DNA from 3 places in the Vogesella sp. XCS3 genome. Region 1 is predicted to be linked to each of the others. Evidence: predicted binding sites of a transcription regulator. Region 1 holds the regulator's gene; each other region holds the start of a gene.
What was found. The regulator FliA, encoded in region 1, starts transcription of late flagellar genes. The targets are predictions, from matches to a motif close to GCTAAAGNTNNNNNNNNNNCNGCCGATAAT.

Region 1 (5,275 bases):
TTACAAGCACAACCTGGACAGCATCATCGCCCGTCACGGCATTGTGCTGGCCGAGCGCCACCGTGCGCTGGCCGACGCCGAGGCGGTGTACCAGTTTCTGCGCCAGACCACGGCCAGCCTGGGCCAGGGCGTGGTGGAAGACGCCGCGCGCGAGCTGATGGCGCTGCCGTCGGTGCCGCCGGGCCTGGCCCCTGAAGTGGTGGACAATCTGCCAGATGTGCCGGGCGTCTACCTGTTTTTTGACGAGAAACGTCTGCCGCTGTACGTGGGCAAAAGCGTCAACTTGCGCACGCGTGTGCTGTCGCACTTCAGTGGTGATCATCGCCAGCACAAGGAAATGCGTATCAGCCAGGAAATCCGCCACGTGGAGTGGGTGGAAACCATTGGCGAATTCGGCGCGCTGTTGCTGGAGCTGCAGCTGATCAAAGACAAAAAGCCGCTGCACAACCAACGTGGCCGGCTGGAGCAAGAGCTGTGTACCTTGCAGCTGGCCGACGGGGCGGATGGCTTTCTGCTGCCGCGCATCGTGTACGCCCGCGACGTGGACTTTGCCCGCCTGGATGCCATTTACGGTTTGTTCCGCACCCAGAAAGAAGCCAAGAAGGCGCTGGGCGAACTGTGCGAAGCCAACGGCCTGTGCCAGACCTGCTTGCAGCTGGAAAAGCGTGGCGCGCGCAAGGGCGCCTGCTTTGCCTACCAGATCGGCCGCTGCAAAGGCGCGTGTATCGGGCGCGAGGATGCGGCCAACCACAATATCCGCCTGCTGCACGCGCTGGGTAAGGTCAAACTGAAAAGCTGGCCCTACGCAGGCATGATTGCGGTACGCGAAACCGACCCGGTGAGTGGCCAGTGGGAAGAGCATCTGTTCGAGCGCTGGTGCTATCTGGGTAGCCGCCGTAGCGAACAGGCTGCCCCGCAGGGCACGCCGCGCTTTGATGTGGATACCTACAAACTGCTGGCGGCGTTCATCAAGAAGCCCATGGAGAATACCGAGCTGCGGGAGTTGGCTTGAGCAGGCCGGCAGTACCATGCAAAACGCCACCGCAAGGTGGCGTTTTGCATGCGCTGGGGCGATAGCCCTTAGTCGTTGATACTGGCCAGGCTGCGCAGGCGGGCTTCGATCAGGCGCGGGTTTTCGCCATTGGCAATGGCGACGATGCCTTCCATTACCAGCTCCTTGGCCGTGCTTTCCAGGCGGATAAGGTGTTTGAGCTTGTTGGCCATCGGCAGGAACAGCAGGTTGGCCGCACCCACGCCATAGACCGTAGCCACAAAAGCCACGGCAATGCCGCCGCCCAGTTTGGACGGGTCGGACAGGTTTTCCATCACGTGGATCAGGCCCAGTACCGCGCCCAGAATACCCATGGTGGGGGAGTAGCCGCCCGCGGATTCCCAGATCTTGGCGGCCTGCTTGCGGCCATGTTCGTAGCTGTCGATTTCGGTTTCCAGCACTTCGCGGATGCTTTGCGGCTCGCCACCATCTACCAGCATCTGCAGGGCTTTCTTGTTGAACGGGTCTTTCTGGCCATTCAGGAAGCTTTCCAGCGCCAGCAGGCCGCCACGGCGGCTGGTCTGGCTCCAGTTGACGATTTCGCGGATCTGCTTGTCGTATTCAAACGGTGGCGGGCTGAACACCCAGCGCACCATACGCAGGCCGGTAACAAACTGCTTGGGCGTACTTTGCAGCATCACGGCACTGGCTGTACCGCCGATCACGATAAGAAATGCCGTGAGCTGCAGCAGGGACCCAAGGTGGCCGCCTTCGAGCGCCTGGCCAGCCAGGATGGCGGTAAGCCCGCCCAGCACGGCAACAATACTGATCTTGTCCAAGATTGGCTTTCGTTAAGGTTCAGGTCCACTCGCGCAGGCGGCTGCGCAAGCGGGTAATGGCCTGGCTGTGCAGCTGGCATACGCGGGATTCGGAAACGCCCAGCACAGCACCGATTTCTTTCAGGTTCAGTTCCTGTTCGTAATACAGGCTCATTACCAGCTGGTCGCGTTCCGGCAGTAGCTTGATGGCATCGACCAGCGCACTGCGAAAGGCGTCGTCACTGAGCACGGCCGACGGTTCGATGCCGTTTTCGTCGGCAATATTGTCGATGCCGTGCGTGGCGTTGCCGTCGTCGTCCTGAAAGTCTTCAAAATGCACCACGCCGATACCGCGACATTCGCCCAGCATGGTCTGGTATTCGTCCAGCGGCAGCTGCATGAAGTCGGCGATTTCGCTTTCGATGGGCGGGCGCCCCAGCTGTTGTTCCAGCTTGTGGATGGCGTCTTCGATCTGGCGGCTGTTGCGGCGCGTCTGGCGGGGCATCCAGTCCTCGCGGCGCAGCTCGTCCAGCATGGCGCCACGGATGCGCTGGCTGGCAAAGGTTTCAAACTGCACACCTTGTGCCGGGTCAAACTGCTTGGCCGCTTCCATCAGGCCGATCACGCCGACCTGGATCAGGTCATTGATATCCACACTGGCGGGCAGGCGGGCAATCAGCATGCTGGCCAGCTTTTTCACCAGCGGCGTGTACTGTTCGATCTGTATGGCCGGGCGATGATCCGCCACTTGGGCGTAGGCCCGCATTTTGTGGTGAGCTGCCATGTCAGGACCCTGTCAAGTCTGCTAGCGATTTGGTTGTCATGAGTAGGTGCTCCAGATAGCTGTTGCGCGGGGCGCTTTGGTCCGGTGCGTGCCAGCGTGGCAGCATGTCGGCCAGCTGGTTGTAGGCCAGCGCGGCTTCGCATTCGGCAAAGGCTTCTACCGTGGGGTGGCGCAGGGTCTGGCTTTTGCGCACGGTGCTATCGGCCGGGACAAAGCCCACCCAGCGTAGCGCTACCGACAGGTAGTCACCCGCTACGCTATTGAGGCGGTTGAATACGGCTTGGGCTTCTTCAAAATCCTGCGCACGGTTGACCAGAATATTGAACCGGCGGCGCGCATAGTCTGCGGCCAACCTTTTCAGGCTGGCGTAGCCTTGGGTCAGGCTATCGGCGTCCGGGCTCAGCACCAGTACCAGATTATCGGCGATGCACGCGGGGGAGGGGTCGTCGCTGATATTGGGGCAGTCGATCAACAGCACGCTGCTATCGGCTTCCACCGAGGCAAACTCGTGTGCCAGCCGGCGCCACAGCCGCGGCGACAGGCGCGTGCGCTCTTCGCTGCTGGCTGCCAGGTTGATCAGGTTCAGCCCGTAGCGGTTTGCCACCATCAGCTCGTTGATGCCGCCCAGGCTAATCGCCAGGCTGGCAAAGGTGCCGGTGGCCGGTAGGCCCAAGCGACGTGCCTGCTGGTGGCCGGGCTGGTGTTCGATCAGTAGCGGGCGGCCACCACGCAGGGCCAGGCTGGCAGCCAGCTCGCCCACCAGGGTGCTGACACCGCTGCCTTCGCCGCCGATAAAGGCAAAGCTGGGCGGGTAGTCGGCTTGGGCGCGCTGCAGGCGCAGGCTGGAGGCTTGATCGCTCATGTTTACCCCAGCCAGCCGGATTGTGCGGCGTTCATGATGGCCATTTCGTCCCCGGCGGGGTTGAAGGGCGAGTTGTTCTGGGCAGCGCGCAGGGCGCGGTCTATCAACAGCTCGGCGTGGGCGGCATGGATGTCTTCCGGTACGCGCTGGCCGTTGGTCACATAGAACAGACGCAAGCGGTTGCGGATCACCACGTCCAGGCTAGGGCCCAGTGACAGCGCTTCGTCGATTTTGGAAACAATGGCGCCGGTCAGGCCATCGCCCTTGTAGTGGCGTACCACGTCTTCCAGTGTGTGGCCGTCGGCGTTGGCCGCGAGCAACAGCAGGCGCTGTACCGGGCGGCCAGCCTGGTTGAACATGTCCAGCTGGGTTTGTACCCTGGCGTCGCGCTGGCCCATGCCGACGGTATCGATTAGGACCACTTTGCGTGGCGTCAGGTCGGCCAGCGTCAATTGCAGGTCGCCTTCGTTTTGTACCGAAAACACCGGTACGCCCAGAATCTTGCCGTAGATGCGCAGCTGGTCTTGCGCACCGATACGGTAGGTATCGGTGGTGATCAGTGCCACGCTTTGCGCGCCGTAGCGCATGGTGGCGCGTGCGGCCAACTTGGCCACGGTGGTGGTTTTGCCCACGCCGGTGGGGCCGACCAGGGCATAGATGCCACCGGCCTCGATCGGGTCGTGTAGCGGGTCCATGCACTTGAGGTTGTGGATCAGCGCCGAGCGCGCCCACTTTTGCGCCACGTCGCCGTCGTACTGCGGTGGCAGCTTTTGCGTGAGCTGGCGAATCAGCGCCGAGCTGAAGCCGGCGGTGAGCAGGTGGCGGAACAGCTCGGTGCGGTTGGGCGTGCGCTGTTCCATATCGGACCAGGCAAAGCCGGCCAGCTGGCTTTGCAGCAGGCTGCGCAGCTGTTTGATTTCGTCACTGATCTGCTTGAGCTCTTGCGCCATTTGCTCGCGGTCCGGCTCGTCCTGCGCGGGGGCGGCACGGCGCGGGTTGGCCGCAGCAGCGGGCTGCGCACTTGGCTGTGGCGGCGGTGCGGTGCGGCGCGAGCTGGCTTGTACGTGCTCCAGAAACGGTTGTGGCTGGTTACGCGACGGCTCAGGCGGCGGCGGTGGAGGAGGCGGCGCAGGCGGCTCTTCCAGCGGCTCTACCGGCATGGCGTAGGTACGCGCCAGCGCGCGGTTTACCGCCGGGCTGGCTGCCTGTTGCGGCGCCGGGCTGACCGGCGCGGGCTGTTGCGGCACATTACGCGGCGGCTTGGGCTGCGACGGTGGGGTGAGCGTGGTGGCCAGCGCAGACACGTCTGCGTCGGCTACGGCCATGATCTCTACCCCGCCGCCCAACGTTGGACGGTTGGACAGGATCAACGCGTCAGCGCCAAGCTCTTCCCGAACCTGGCGCAGTGCATCGCGTGTGGTTTTGCCGTAGAACTTTCTGACGACCATCTATTAGCCTTTGCTCCCCCCAATCACCGCAATTATACGAATGGATTTGCTGTCTGGAATCTCATTATGCGAAATCACACGCAGTTGTGGCAGTGCCCTGCGCAGAAAACGTGCCAGTAGTGGTCGCAAACCCGGCGGTGTAAGCAAGACTGGATTGTAACCCTGATTTTCAACATTTTCTGTTTGCTGTGCCGCATTAGCCAATAGATTCTCTGCAAGACCCGGTTCCAGCCCGCCACCAGCCTTGCTATTGACCGCTTGCAGCAGTATGCCTTCCAGCGACGGCTCCAGCGTCATCAGCGGCAGCTCCTGTTCGCCAGGGAACAGCTGTTGCACGATGGCGCGTGACAATGCAGTACGTACGGCGCTGGT
Region 2 (5,275 bases), 280 kb from region 1:
GACCGACCCGCAGCTGGAGTTGCTGCAGGCCTACCGCAAGCATCTGCCGGGTATTTTCATGGTGATGTCGCTGGACGACCTGATTACCCAGCTGCCGGAGAAAAGTGCGCTCTATAAGCACTTCATGTCCAATTTCCGCGACGGTCGCCGTCGCCTGCGCCAGATGCTGGGCTTGGTGGACCGCCTGGTAGTGACCACCGAGCCATTACGCGAGATGGCAGCCGACATGATCGCGGACATCCGCGTGGTACCAAACCGGCTGTCGCGCGAGTACTGGTCCGGGGTGACGTCGCAGCGTAACGTTGGCCGCAAACCGCGAGTGGGCTGGGTCGGTGCTCAGCAGCATCAGGGCGATCTGGCCCTGTTGGAAGAGGTGATCAAGGCCACCGCACATGAGGTGGACTGGGTCTTTATGGGCATGTGGCCGCAAGGGCTGGATGAGTACATTGCCGAGAAGCATGAACCGGTGAGTTTTGACCAGTATCCAGCCAGAATGGCAGCGCTGAATCTGGACATCGCGGTTGCCCCGCTAGAAACCCTGCCGTTCAACGAGGCCAAGAGCAATCTGCGGCTGCTGGAATACGGCGTGATGGGCTGGCCGGTGATCTGTTCCGATGTTTACCCTTACCGCACCGGCGAGCCGCCAGTGACACGGGTGGGCGACGACGCCAAAGCCTGGATTGCCCAGATTCGCCGTCTGGCGGCCGACCCTGCGGCCAGGGTATGCGAGGGCGAGCAGTTAAGGGCCTGGGTGGACCGTGATTACTGGCTGGAGGATCATCTGGATGAATGGCTAGCCGCGTTTACCCGCTAGGCCACCCGGGCAAAAAGGCAGCGTTAGCTGCCTTTTTTCGTTTTGCCACAAAAAAATTTAAAGTTCTGCAGGGGGGGGCCGAAATATGGTCATAAGCTAATGCACTGCCAGCAAGAATCAAGCCAGACGGTGCATGGTCAGAAACCAAATAGAATCAATGAGGTGCCAAAATGTCCATTATCGTTAACAGCAACATCGCATCCCTGAATGCACAGCGCAACCTGAACATGTCCAATACTGCGTTGGCTGGCTCGTTGCAGAAACTGTCCTCCGGTCTGCGCGTGAACAGCGCCAAAGATGATGCCGCTGGCTTGGCCGTGGCAGAAGGCCTGACCTCGCAGATTCGCGGTAACAACCAGGGTGTGCGTAACGCCTACGACGGTATCTCGGTAGCACAGACCGCTGAAAGTGCGCTGGGACAGGTAGGCAACAACCTGCAGCGTATCCGTGAAGTAGCAGTACAGGCTGCCAACGGTGGTGTTTCGGATGACAACCGTTCCCAGCTGCAAAAAGAAGTAGATCAGCTGACGCAGGAAATCTCCCGCATCGTACAGACCACTAACTTTAACGGCACCAAGCTGCTGACCGGCGGTTCCGGCCTGACCTTCCAGGTAGGTGCGTCTGGTTCTGCAGATAACCAGGTGGCCACAAGTGGTGTAGAGATGAGCGGTATTGCAGGTTACAGCGGCTCGTTGACTGCCACCGGTACTGTAAACGTGAGTTCGTCGGGTGCTGCCTCTGCGGCGATCGCGTCGATGGATGCTTCGATCCGCACCGTTACCAACACACGTGCCACCTTCGGTTCGGTACAAAACCGTTTTGAAGCAGTAATCGCCAACATGCAGGCGTTTACTGAAAACTTGTCGGCTTCCCGCAGCCGTATCATGGATACCGACTTCGCCGCTGAAACCGCACAGCTGACCCGTAACCAGATTCTGCAGCAGGCTGGTACGTCCATCCTGGGGCAGGCAAACCAAGTACCACAGGCAGCCATTTCCCTGCTACGTGGCTAAGGATAGCTAACAACGATATACAAACTAATTTGGTACCTCTGTCCCTGGCTCAACGGCCAGGGATTTTTTTTTGGGTTTTTTTGAGAAATTTAAAAAAAGGCCTCAAGAGCAATAAAGAACTGACGATAGAGTGTTAGAGCGATTGGTATCAAAACCCGGGGAGTTCGCTTCCGAGCCAAGTCGCCATAATAACGGAGTTTAAAATGCCTATCATCGTAAATAGTAACATTGCCTCGCTCAATGCGCAGCGCAACCTGAACCAGTCCAACTCGGCACTGGCTTCTTCCCTGCAAAAGCTGTCCTCCGGCTTACGCGTAAACTCTGCCAAGGATGACGCCGCTGGTCTGGCGGTCTCTGAAGGTCTCTCTTCGCAGATCCGGGGTAATTCCCAGGGTATTCGAAACGCCTACGATGGTATTTCGGTAGCCCAGACAGCTGAAAGTGCCTTGGGCCAAGTAGGAAACAACCTGCAGCGTATCCGTGAAATATCAGTGCAGGCGGCTAACGGCTCCATCTCGGATGACAACCGTTCGCAGCTGCAGAAAGAGGTAGACCAACTGACTCAGGAAGTATCGCGTATCGTTCAAACCACGAACTTTAACGGAACCAAACTGCTCACAGGTGGCTCCGGTCTGACCTTCCAGGTAGGCTCCTCTGGCTCTACAGATAACCAGGTGACCACTAGTGGTGTCGAACTGTCTGGTATCTCTGCGTATAGTGGCTCGCTGACCGCTACCGGTACGGTGAACGTATCGTCCTCCGGTTCTGCATCGGCTGCGATTGCTTCTATGGATGCGGCCATCCGTACCGTGACCAATACGCGTGCCACTTTCGGTTCCATCCAGAACCGTTTCGAGGCTGTGATTGCCAACACCCAGGCTTACGTGGAGAACCTTAGTGCATCGAAGAGCCGTATCATGGACACCGACTTTGCCTCTGAAACTGCCTCGTTGACTCGTAATCAGATCCTGCAACAGGCTGGTACTGCCATTCTGGGTCAGGCCAACACCGTGCCGCAGGCTGCGCTGTCCTTGCTACGTTAAGGTGAGAAAAGTGGTTTCCCTCCTATGGTCTGAATTATGCTGTAGGGGGGAGTCCTTTTTTATGAGGTATTTATCATGCAAATCGGATCAGTAACGGGGGGCTTTCAACCTTTGGGCCTGACTGCCAAGCAACAGGTAGAGTTGCCGCAACAGCTCTCCAAAGACGGAGAGGCTGCGGGTACCATCAAACCTGAGACTTTAAAGGCAGTAAGTGGCGTTAAAGAGACCGAAGCAAAAGAGCAGGCCAAAAGTAAGGCTGATCAGCAGGTATTCAGCCAGTCAGACCTGGCAGATGCCGTCAAAAAGCTGAATGACACGGTAAAGCTTTACAAGGGTGATCTGCAGTTCACGGTAGACGACGATACCCAGATGCAGATCGTCAAGGTAGTTGACAAAAGCAGCAAGGAAGTGATTAGGCAGATTCCTTCGCCTGAAGTCATCCGTATTGCGAAGGCCATCGAGGATTTTCGCAGTATCCTGCTGCACGACGAGGCTTAGCCTCTGGAGTAGATCATGGCCGCAATCACCACCGCCGGCAGTAACTTCGATGTGCAGGGACTGGTATCCCAGTTGATGTCGCTGGAGCAGGCTCCGATGACATCCAGCAAGAATCGGATCAATACTTATAACAATCAGGTCTCGTCATTAGGTAAGCTGAAATCGACCTTGTCGGATTTTCAGACATCTCTGCGAGGCTTGATTTCCGGTTCGGCATTGAATGCCAACAAGACCGACAGCAGTGATGCAAGTGCGGTCAAAGCCAGTGCAGGTTCAACTGCGGCTTCTGGCACCTATGTGGTAAATGTTACGTCGCTGGCGGCCGCTCAGACATTGGCGCTAAGCAGTTATGACGGCAGCACAGGTAAGATCACTTCCAATACTCAAAGTCTGGGTAATGCTACTGGAGGTGATCTGAGCATTGCTTTCGGATCTGGCACTACATTGAGCGTGACGATCGGCGCCAATGCGTCGCTGCAGTCGATCAGTGACGCCATTAATGCCAAAGGAGGAGATGTCTCCGCTTCCGTTGTCAATAGTGGGACTGATGGTTACAAGCTCGCACTGAGTAGCAAAAAAGCGGGTAATGATGGTGCATTCTCGTTGACGGGCGGCGCGGCACTGGGTTTGGGATTTTTGGATTTTGACCGTACTAGTACGGCAGCGTCCAACCTGGCCAAACGCACCGCAGCACCTAGCGACGCGCAGTTCACGGTAAACGGGGTAGCCATTACGGCATCTTCCAACAAGGTTACTGAGGCATTGACCGGTCTGGAGTTAAACCTGTACAAGACTGGGACCGCTACCGTCACCGTAACGCGTGATGACGACGCTGTTATCAAGAATGTGCAGGCGTTTGTTGATGGCTTCAATAAAATCAAAAGCCAGATCGATAGTATGTATAAGCAGAGCAGCAGCCAGGTTACCGATGCTGACGGCAAGGTGATAGGGACGGCGGTAAGGCTAGATAGCGGTGCTCGCATGATCATGCAGGACCTGACCGCTGAAATGACAGTAGGCCTTGCCGGCGTATCGCTTGAGTCTGGTTTGGGTTATTTGTCACAGGCTGGTATTGCATTGCAGAAAGACGGTAGCCTAAAGTTGGATAGTGAAGCGTTCAAGAAGGCACTGAATAAAGACTCAACGGCAGTGTACAAGCTGTTCAGTAACAGCAATGCCGATGGGTACGCTGACCGTCTGAACGACAAACTCAACAAAATGCTGGGCCCCGAAGGCATGGTACAGGTACGTACCGATAGCCTGAATCAGCAAGTCACGTACGAAAAGCAGAAGCAGGACCAGATCCAGGCGCGTTTGGACATGATGCAGAAGCGTTATATGACGCAATTCTCGGCACTGGATGCTGCGTTGGCCAAAATGAAGAACCAAAGTAGCTATATGGCATCAATGCTTGGTTGATTTTAATAAAATGCGGCAGGGTGATAATAAATGAATCGACTGGCATTGCAGCAATTGAACAAAGCGTACCAATCCGATGCTCTTGAGGCCTCGGTATATGGCGCTAGCCCTGTCGGTTTGATCGTAATGTTGTACGAAGGCGCTATCTCGGCTCTACGCAAGGCGCAGGGCGAGATTGCACTTAACAACTACATTGCAAAAGGCAAACTCATCGGTAAGGGCCTGGACATTATCAATGGCCTGGATACGGTGCTTAACCTTGAAAAAGGTGGTGAGGTGACTGCCAACCTACGGGAGTTATACCTCTACATGAAGCACCGTCTTGGTGTGGCAAACATGAAGAATGACGCTGAAATACTGGGTGAGGTGATTTTGCTGCTCGAAGACCTGCTCGGAGCCTGGAAACAGCTGGACAAGATGCAGGGGGCTGGACAGCGGGTTGGGCAGGTTTGAGATGGCTGGTTGGGATATTGCAATATTGTCGCGTT
Region 3 (5,275 bases), 1.7 Mb from region 1:
GCGCACGGCCAGGCCATCCAGCGCACCGGCTGACAGATACACCTTGTCGCCCTCTACTCGGGCAACGCGCGTGGCAAATGGCAGGCACTGCACGGCACCGGACACCTTGGCAGCGACCTCTTCCAGCACCTGACCCATCGCCTGCCCGTACTCGGACTCCACCATGGCATCAACGTTAAACACGCGGCTAGACTGCGCGTGCACATCCCCGCGCGCCACGCGGCGCAGGTTGTCGCGTAGCAAGACCCCGCCACTCAGGGTGTCGTACAGCCAGTATTCGATCTCGAAACGGCGCTCTACCGGCACATTGCGCACCGACATACCCAGCAAACCAGCCAGTGGCCCGGTGTAATACGTACCCTGCCCGCTTGGCGTACCAGCACCGAACACACCCACACGGGGCTCGCGGCGGGTGACGGCGGTGTCGATAATGCGCCCGGCCAGCACAAACTGCGCACCCTCTCGGCGGCCGATTTCGCGCACCGTGTCGGCGGCAGCCGTCGCTTCCAGCATGCGCCCGCCAGGGAAGATCGACATGGTACCGGCGTAGAGCGCCTGCGTTTCACGGCGCAGGTTGAACAGCCTTACCAGCTCGCCCGGAAACCATACGGCAATGCTGCCCAGATCGCTGGCATCAGCCGGCCGCTCCAGCTGGAAATAGCTGGTAACGATACGGCGCGCCAGAAAGCGCCCAGGCGGCATGGCAGCACGCTGGCAGGCATCGGCTTTCTGCTCGCCGTCGCCGTCACCGGCATCGGTATCGTGCTCTATCCGCACCAGCAACAGGCCATCGCGCAGGGTCTCGGACAAGACGCGCGTTTTACCCGGCAAGCTCAAAGGCCCCAGCATCATGCTTTCTGCCGTTTGCAAGCCAGCCACCACCTGGCTGGACGCCAGCATGCCGCCGCGGTGGGTAATGGCAATCTGGCGCAAGGCATCATCAATGGCCGCCTCGCGCGCAGCCACACGGCCAGCTTCCAGCGAAGCTACGCCCTCTGCCTGGTATACCTCGGCCTGCGCGCCCGGTAGCGCGAAAACAAACGCCGCCCAACAGGCGGCGCGTAACAGAATGGATAGTCGCATCATGTCCTAGTGCGAAACGTAGAAATCCCCGCCGTATACACAGCCACTATCGGTGCAGCCCAGCTTGCTACCGTCTGCGGCAGGCATCACCCGCGACGCAGCGGCGACATTGCCCGCGCTGACCAAAGCGGTACGATACGCTTTGAAGAAGCCTTCATCCAGTACCACTTCGGCAATGGTTTCGCTGCTGCCATCGGCTTTGAACTCGGTAGACAGCAAACGCACGCCGCGCAGATAGGCATCCACGTATACGCGGAAAGTATCGTTGACCGTTACCAGATTACCCACCGAGCTGCTACCGGACAGTTTAAAGCCCTGCACCTGCTCGGCCACGGCACGATAGGCGTCCAGCTGCGAAGCCCGCATGGCTAGCAGACGGCGCTGCACCGGCGACAGCTCTTTGCTGTTTGGCGGCGCACCGTAGCCCACCACGCGGATGCGCAAGGCATTGAATGCCTCTTGCTTATGCTCTACCGGCGGGTCTGCCAAAGGGCCGACATAGGCCCCGCCCATCATTATCCCGCCCGGGGACATGACAGGCTGGCGCGAAATACCTGGCTGCTCGTGGCTACCGCCCACTGCCGGCGCGGTCGTCACTGCGCCATGCGCGTCGGCAGCTGCAGGGGCCACCGCCACCACAGACCAGCCCTCACCCGCAGTGTTGGCCGCAGGCGCAGAGGCGCAGGCCGACAGCACGGTCATGGCCAGCAAGCCGGGAATCATTCGGGTGATATTCTTCATTATTTCGCTCCGCCGAGTATCCAAATCATTTTGTAGCTACATCGTCTTATCGGACATCAAATAAAAATCTTGAGCCAGCTTACACTTTTAATTTAGAAAGCCGCCCTGACCTTGCGCAATCTACCGCATGCTGGCCGGCGTGATAAACTGCCAGCCGCCCGCACTCTAGGACTCTAGTTCATCATGAAAAAACTGCTGTGCTCCCTGTTGATGCTACTGCCGCTGTCGGCACTGGCTGCCCCTACCGTCGAACTGGCTACCAATAAAGGCCTGATTACCATCGAGCTGGACGCCGCACGTGCGCCCAAATCAGTAGAGAACTTTGTCGCCTACGTCAAAGCCGGCCACTACAACGGCACCCTGTTTCACCGTGTGATTGACGGCTTCATGATCCAGGGTGGCGGTTTTGCCATCAAGGACGGCGAGCTGGCCCAGAAGCCTACCCGCAGCCCTATCGCCAACGAAGCCGACAATGGCCTGAAAAACGTGATCGGCAGCATTGCCATGGCGCGTACCAATGACCCGAATTCTGCCACGGCACAGTTTTTCATCAACCTGGTGAACAACGATTTTCTCGATTACCGCAGCAAAACCCCGCAGGGCTGGGGTTATGCCGTATTTGGCAAAGTAACGGCCGGCATGGATGTGGTAAACCGCATTTCCAAAGCCCGCACCGCCATGATAGGTGGCATGCAGGATGTGCCTATCGAGCCTGTCGTTATTACCAAAGCCACCTATAAACCCTGATAGCAAGGATAAACAACATGATCAAGCTGACTACCAACCACGGCGACATCGTTCTGGAACTGTTTGCCGACAAGGCCCCGAAAACTGCGGCCAACTTCGAGCAGTACGTGATCGACGGCCACTACGATGGCACCATCTTTCACCGCGTCATCAACGGTTTCATGATCCAGGGTGGCGGCTTCACTGCCGACATGCAGCAAAAAGACACCCGCGACACCATCGAAAACGAAGCCAACAACGGCCTGTCCAACAAGACCTACACCATTGCCATGGCCCGCACCCCGGACCCGCATTCGGCCAGCGCCCAGTTCTTCATCAACGTGTCCGATAACGACTTCCTGGATTTCCGCAGCGAAACCATGCAAGGCTGGGGTTACTGCGTATTCGGCCAGGTGGTACAAGGCCAGGACGTGGTTGACCGCATCAAGACCGTGGCCACCGGCCGCAAAGGTGGCCACCAGGACGTACCGTCCGAGGCAGTGATCATCGAAAAAGCAGAAATCATCCAGGGCTAAGCTGCCCTGTACAGGCCGCCTCGTGCGGCCTTTTTTCATGACTTACACATGGCCATACACTTTATATCCGACCTGCACCTGCACCCGGGCGAGCCCTGGCTGGGGCAGCTGTTTACCCGCACGCTGGCGAGCTGGCGCGGGCAGATCGACGCGCTGTATATCCTGGGCGACCTGTTCGAGTACTGGGTAGGCGACGACGACAACGACCCCTTTGTGCACGACATGCTGGCCGCCATGCAGGCGTTCAGCACCGGCACGCCCTTGTATGTGATGCGCGGCAACCGTGACTTTCTGCTGGGCGCAGGCTTTGCCGCCGCCAGTGGCGCCACCCTGCTGGACGAACCCCACCTGCTGAACCATAGCGGCCAACCCTATGTGCTGGTGCACGGCGACGGCCAGTGCACCGACGACGCGGCCTACCAGCAGTTTCGCGCCATGGTGCGCCAGCCAGCCTGGCAGGCCGCCTTCCTGCAAAAGCCGCTGGCCGAGCGCCACGCCATCGCCCAGCAGATACGCGGTATGAGCCAGGCTAAAAAACAGGACGAAGGCCTGAACGAGATGGGCGATGTCACCCCGGCCGCCATCGATGCGCTGCTGGCTGCCTACCCGGGAGCCACGCTGATCCACGGCCACACCCACCGGCCGGCCTGCCACACGCAAGCGCTGAACGGTGAAATCCGCCAGCGCTGGGTCATCGCCGACTGGTACGCCGGCCGCGGCGGCTACCTGCGCCTGGACGAACACGGCGTCAGTGCCCACCCGCTGTCACTGTAAGCCATGGTTGGCCGCACACTGCGGCCAACCTTGCCTGCCGGTACACGTCCGGCAGGCGCCCGTTTGCCCCTGCTACTGCCTGTTTTCCGCTCCCGCCTTCCGCCACAGACGCCGGCCATCCCGATCAAAAAACCGCTACAAGGGTTACCCCGCAAGGGTTTTCCCGCAAGGGGCAGCCCCAACTGACACACGATTTGCCTACCGCTACAGTGCGTGCCAGACGCGGTAAAACCGGACGGACCCCAGGGTTTATTGCCGGTGCCCGCCACCCGACACAACTAGGAGAGCAAACATGTGGTCACACGTTTATGACCCGCTTGGCAACCCGTGGCTGTCCACGCTGGCCGCCAGCATCCCGGTAATCGTCCTCTTGGGCGCACTGGGTATTTTCCATATCAAGGCACACATTGCCGCCCTGCTGGGCCTGGCCACCTCGCTGCTGGTGGCCGTCGCCATCTTCGGCATGCCTGGCGACATGGCGATGAGCGCCACCCTGCTGGGTGCGGCCAACGGCCTGATGCCGATTGGCTGGATCATCCTGAACGTGATCTTCCTGTACCAGCTGACCGAGCGCAAAGGCCAGTTCGCCGTGCTGCGCGAGTCCATTTCCGGCATCACCACCGACCGCCGCCTGCAGCTCTTGCTGATCGCGTTCTGCTTCGGTGCCTTCTTTGAAGGTGCCGGTGGCTTTGGTACCCCGGTCGCCGTGACCGGCGCCATGCTGATCGGCCTGGGCTTTTCGCCGCTGGCTGCCTCCGGCCTGTCGCTGATCGCCAACACCGCGCCAGTGGCCTACGGCGCACTGGGCACCCCGATTACCACCCTGGCCAAAGTCACCGGCCTAGACGTACTGCAGATTTCGTCCATGGTTGGCCGCCAGATGACCATCTTCGCCATCATCGTGCCGTTCTGGCTGCTGATTGCCTTCTGCGGCTGGCGCAACACCCTGCGCATCTGGCCGGCGGTACTGGTGGCAGGCCTGTCGTTTGCCATTCCGCAGCTGATCGTGTCCAACACCATGGGCCCGGAGCTGGTGGCTGTTATCGCCTCGGTATGCTCCATCGCGGCACTGGTGGGTTTCCTGAAAGTGTGGAAACCGGCAGAGATTTACACTTCCACCGCTGGCACCATGGGTGGCGAAGCCGCACTGGGCGCCAAAGAAGTAGTGTCTAGCAGCAAACACGGCTACAGCCGCGGCGAAGTGATCCGCGCCTGGCTGCCTTGGCTGATCCTGTCGGTTTGCGTGTTTGCTTTCGGTTCGCCGGCGGTGAAAAAAATTCTGGACGGCATCTTCACACTGGAAATCCAGTGGCCGGGCCTGCATAACCTGATCTACAAAATGCCGCCTGTTGTGGCCGAGCCGCACCTGGAAGCCGCCATTTACAAGTTCAACCTGCTGTCCACCACCGGTACCG

Region 2: a site for FliA is predicted at 1,928-1,957, ahead of LCH97_RS09980 (flagellin). Genes of this name have one in related genera too.
Region 3: a site for FliA is predicted at 1,870-1,899, ahead of LCH97_RS00710 (LPP20 family lipoprotein). Genes of this name have one in related genera too.

What each region holds. Positions count from the first base shown of each region.
Region 1 is NZ_CP085530.1:1,814,393-1,819,667, reverse strand. Features, by position in the region: gene LCH97_RS08585 (exonuclease domain-containing protein) at 1-1,012, shown strand, start outside; gene LCH97_RS08580 (flagellar motor protein) at 1,081-1,830, opposite strand; gene LCH97_RS08575 (RNA polymerase sigma factor FliA) at 1,850-2,593, opposite strand; gene LCH97_RS08570 (flagellar synthesis regulator FleN) at 2,595-3,455, opposite strand; gene flhF (flagellar biosynthesis protein FlhF) at 3,458-4,903, opposite strand; gene flhA (flagellar biosynthesis protein FlhA) at 4,907-5,275, opposite strand, start outside.
Region 2 is NZ_CP085530.1:2,097,084-2,102,358, reverse strand. Features, by position in the region: gene LCH97_RS09990 (glycosyltransferase) at 1-814, shown strand, start outside; gene LCH97_RS09985 (flagellin) at 985-1,827, shown strand; gene LCH97_RS09980 (flagellin) at 2,031-2,870, shown strand; gene LCH97_RS09975 (flagellar protein FlaG) at 2,946-3,368, shown strand; gene fliD (flagellar filament capping protein FliD) at 3,384-4,787, shown strand; gene fliS (flagellar export chaperone FliS) at 4,818-5,240, shown strand; gene LCH97_RS09960 (flagellar protein FliT) at 5,266-5,275, shown strand, end outside.
Region 3 is NZ_CP085530.1:131,935-137,209, reverse strand. Features, by position in the region: gene LCH97_RS00715 (flagellar assembly protein FlgT) at 1-1,086, opposite strand, end outside; gene LCH97_RS00710 (LPP20 family lipoprotein) at 1,090-1,824, opposite strand; gene LCH97_RS00705 (peptidylprolyl isomerase) at 2,008-2,571, shown strand; gene LCH97_RS00700 (peptidylprolyl isomerase) at 2,589-3,086, shown strand; gene LCH97_RS00695 (UDP-2,3-diacylglucosamine diphosphatase) at 3,135-3,860, shown strand; gene LCH97_RS00690 (L-lactate permease) at 4,153-5,275, shown strand, end outside.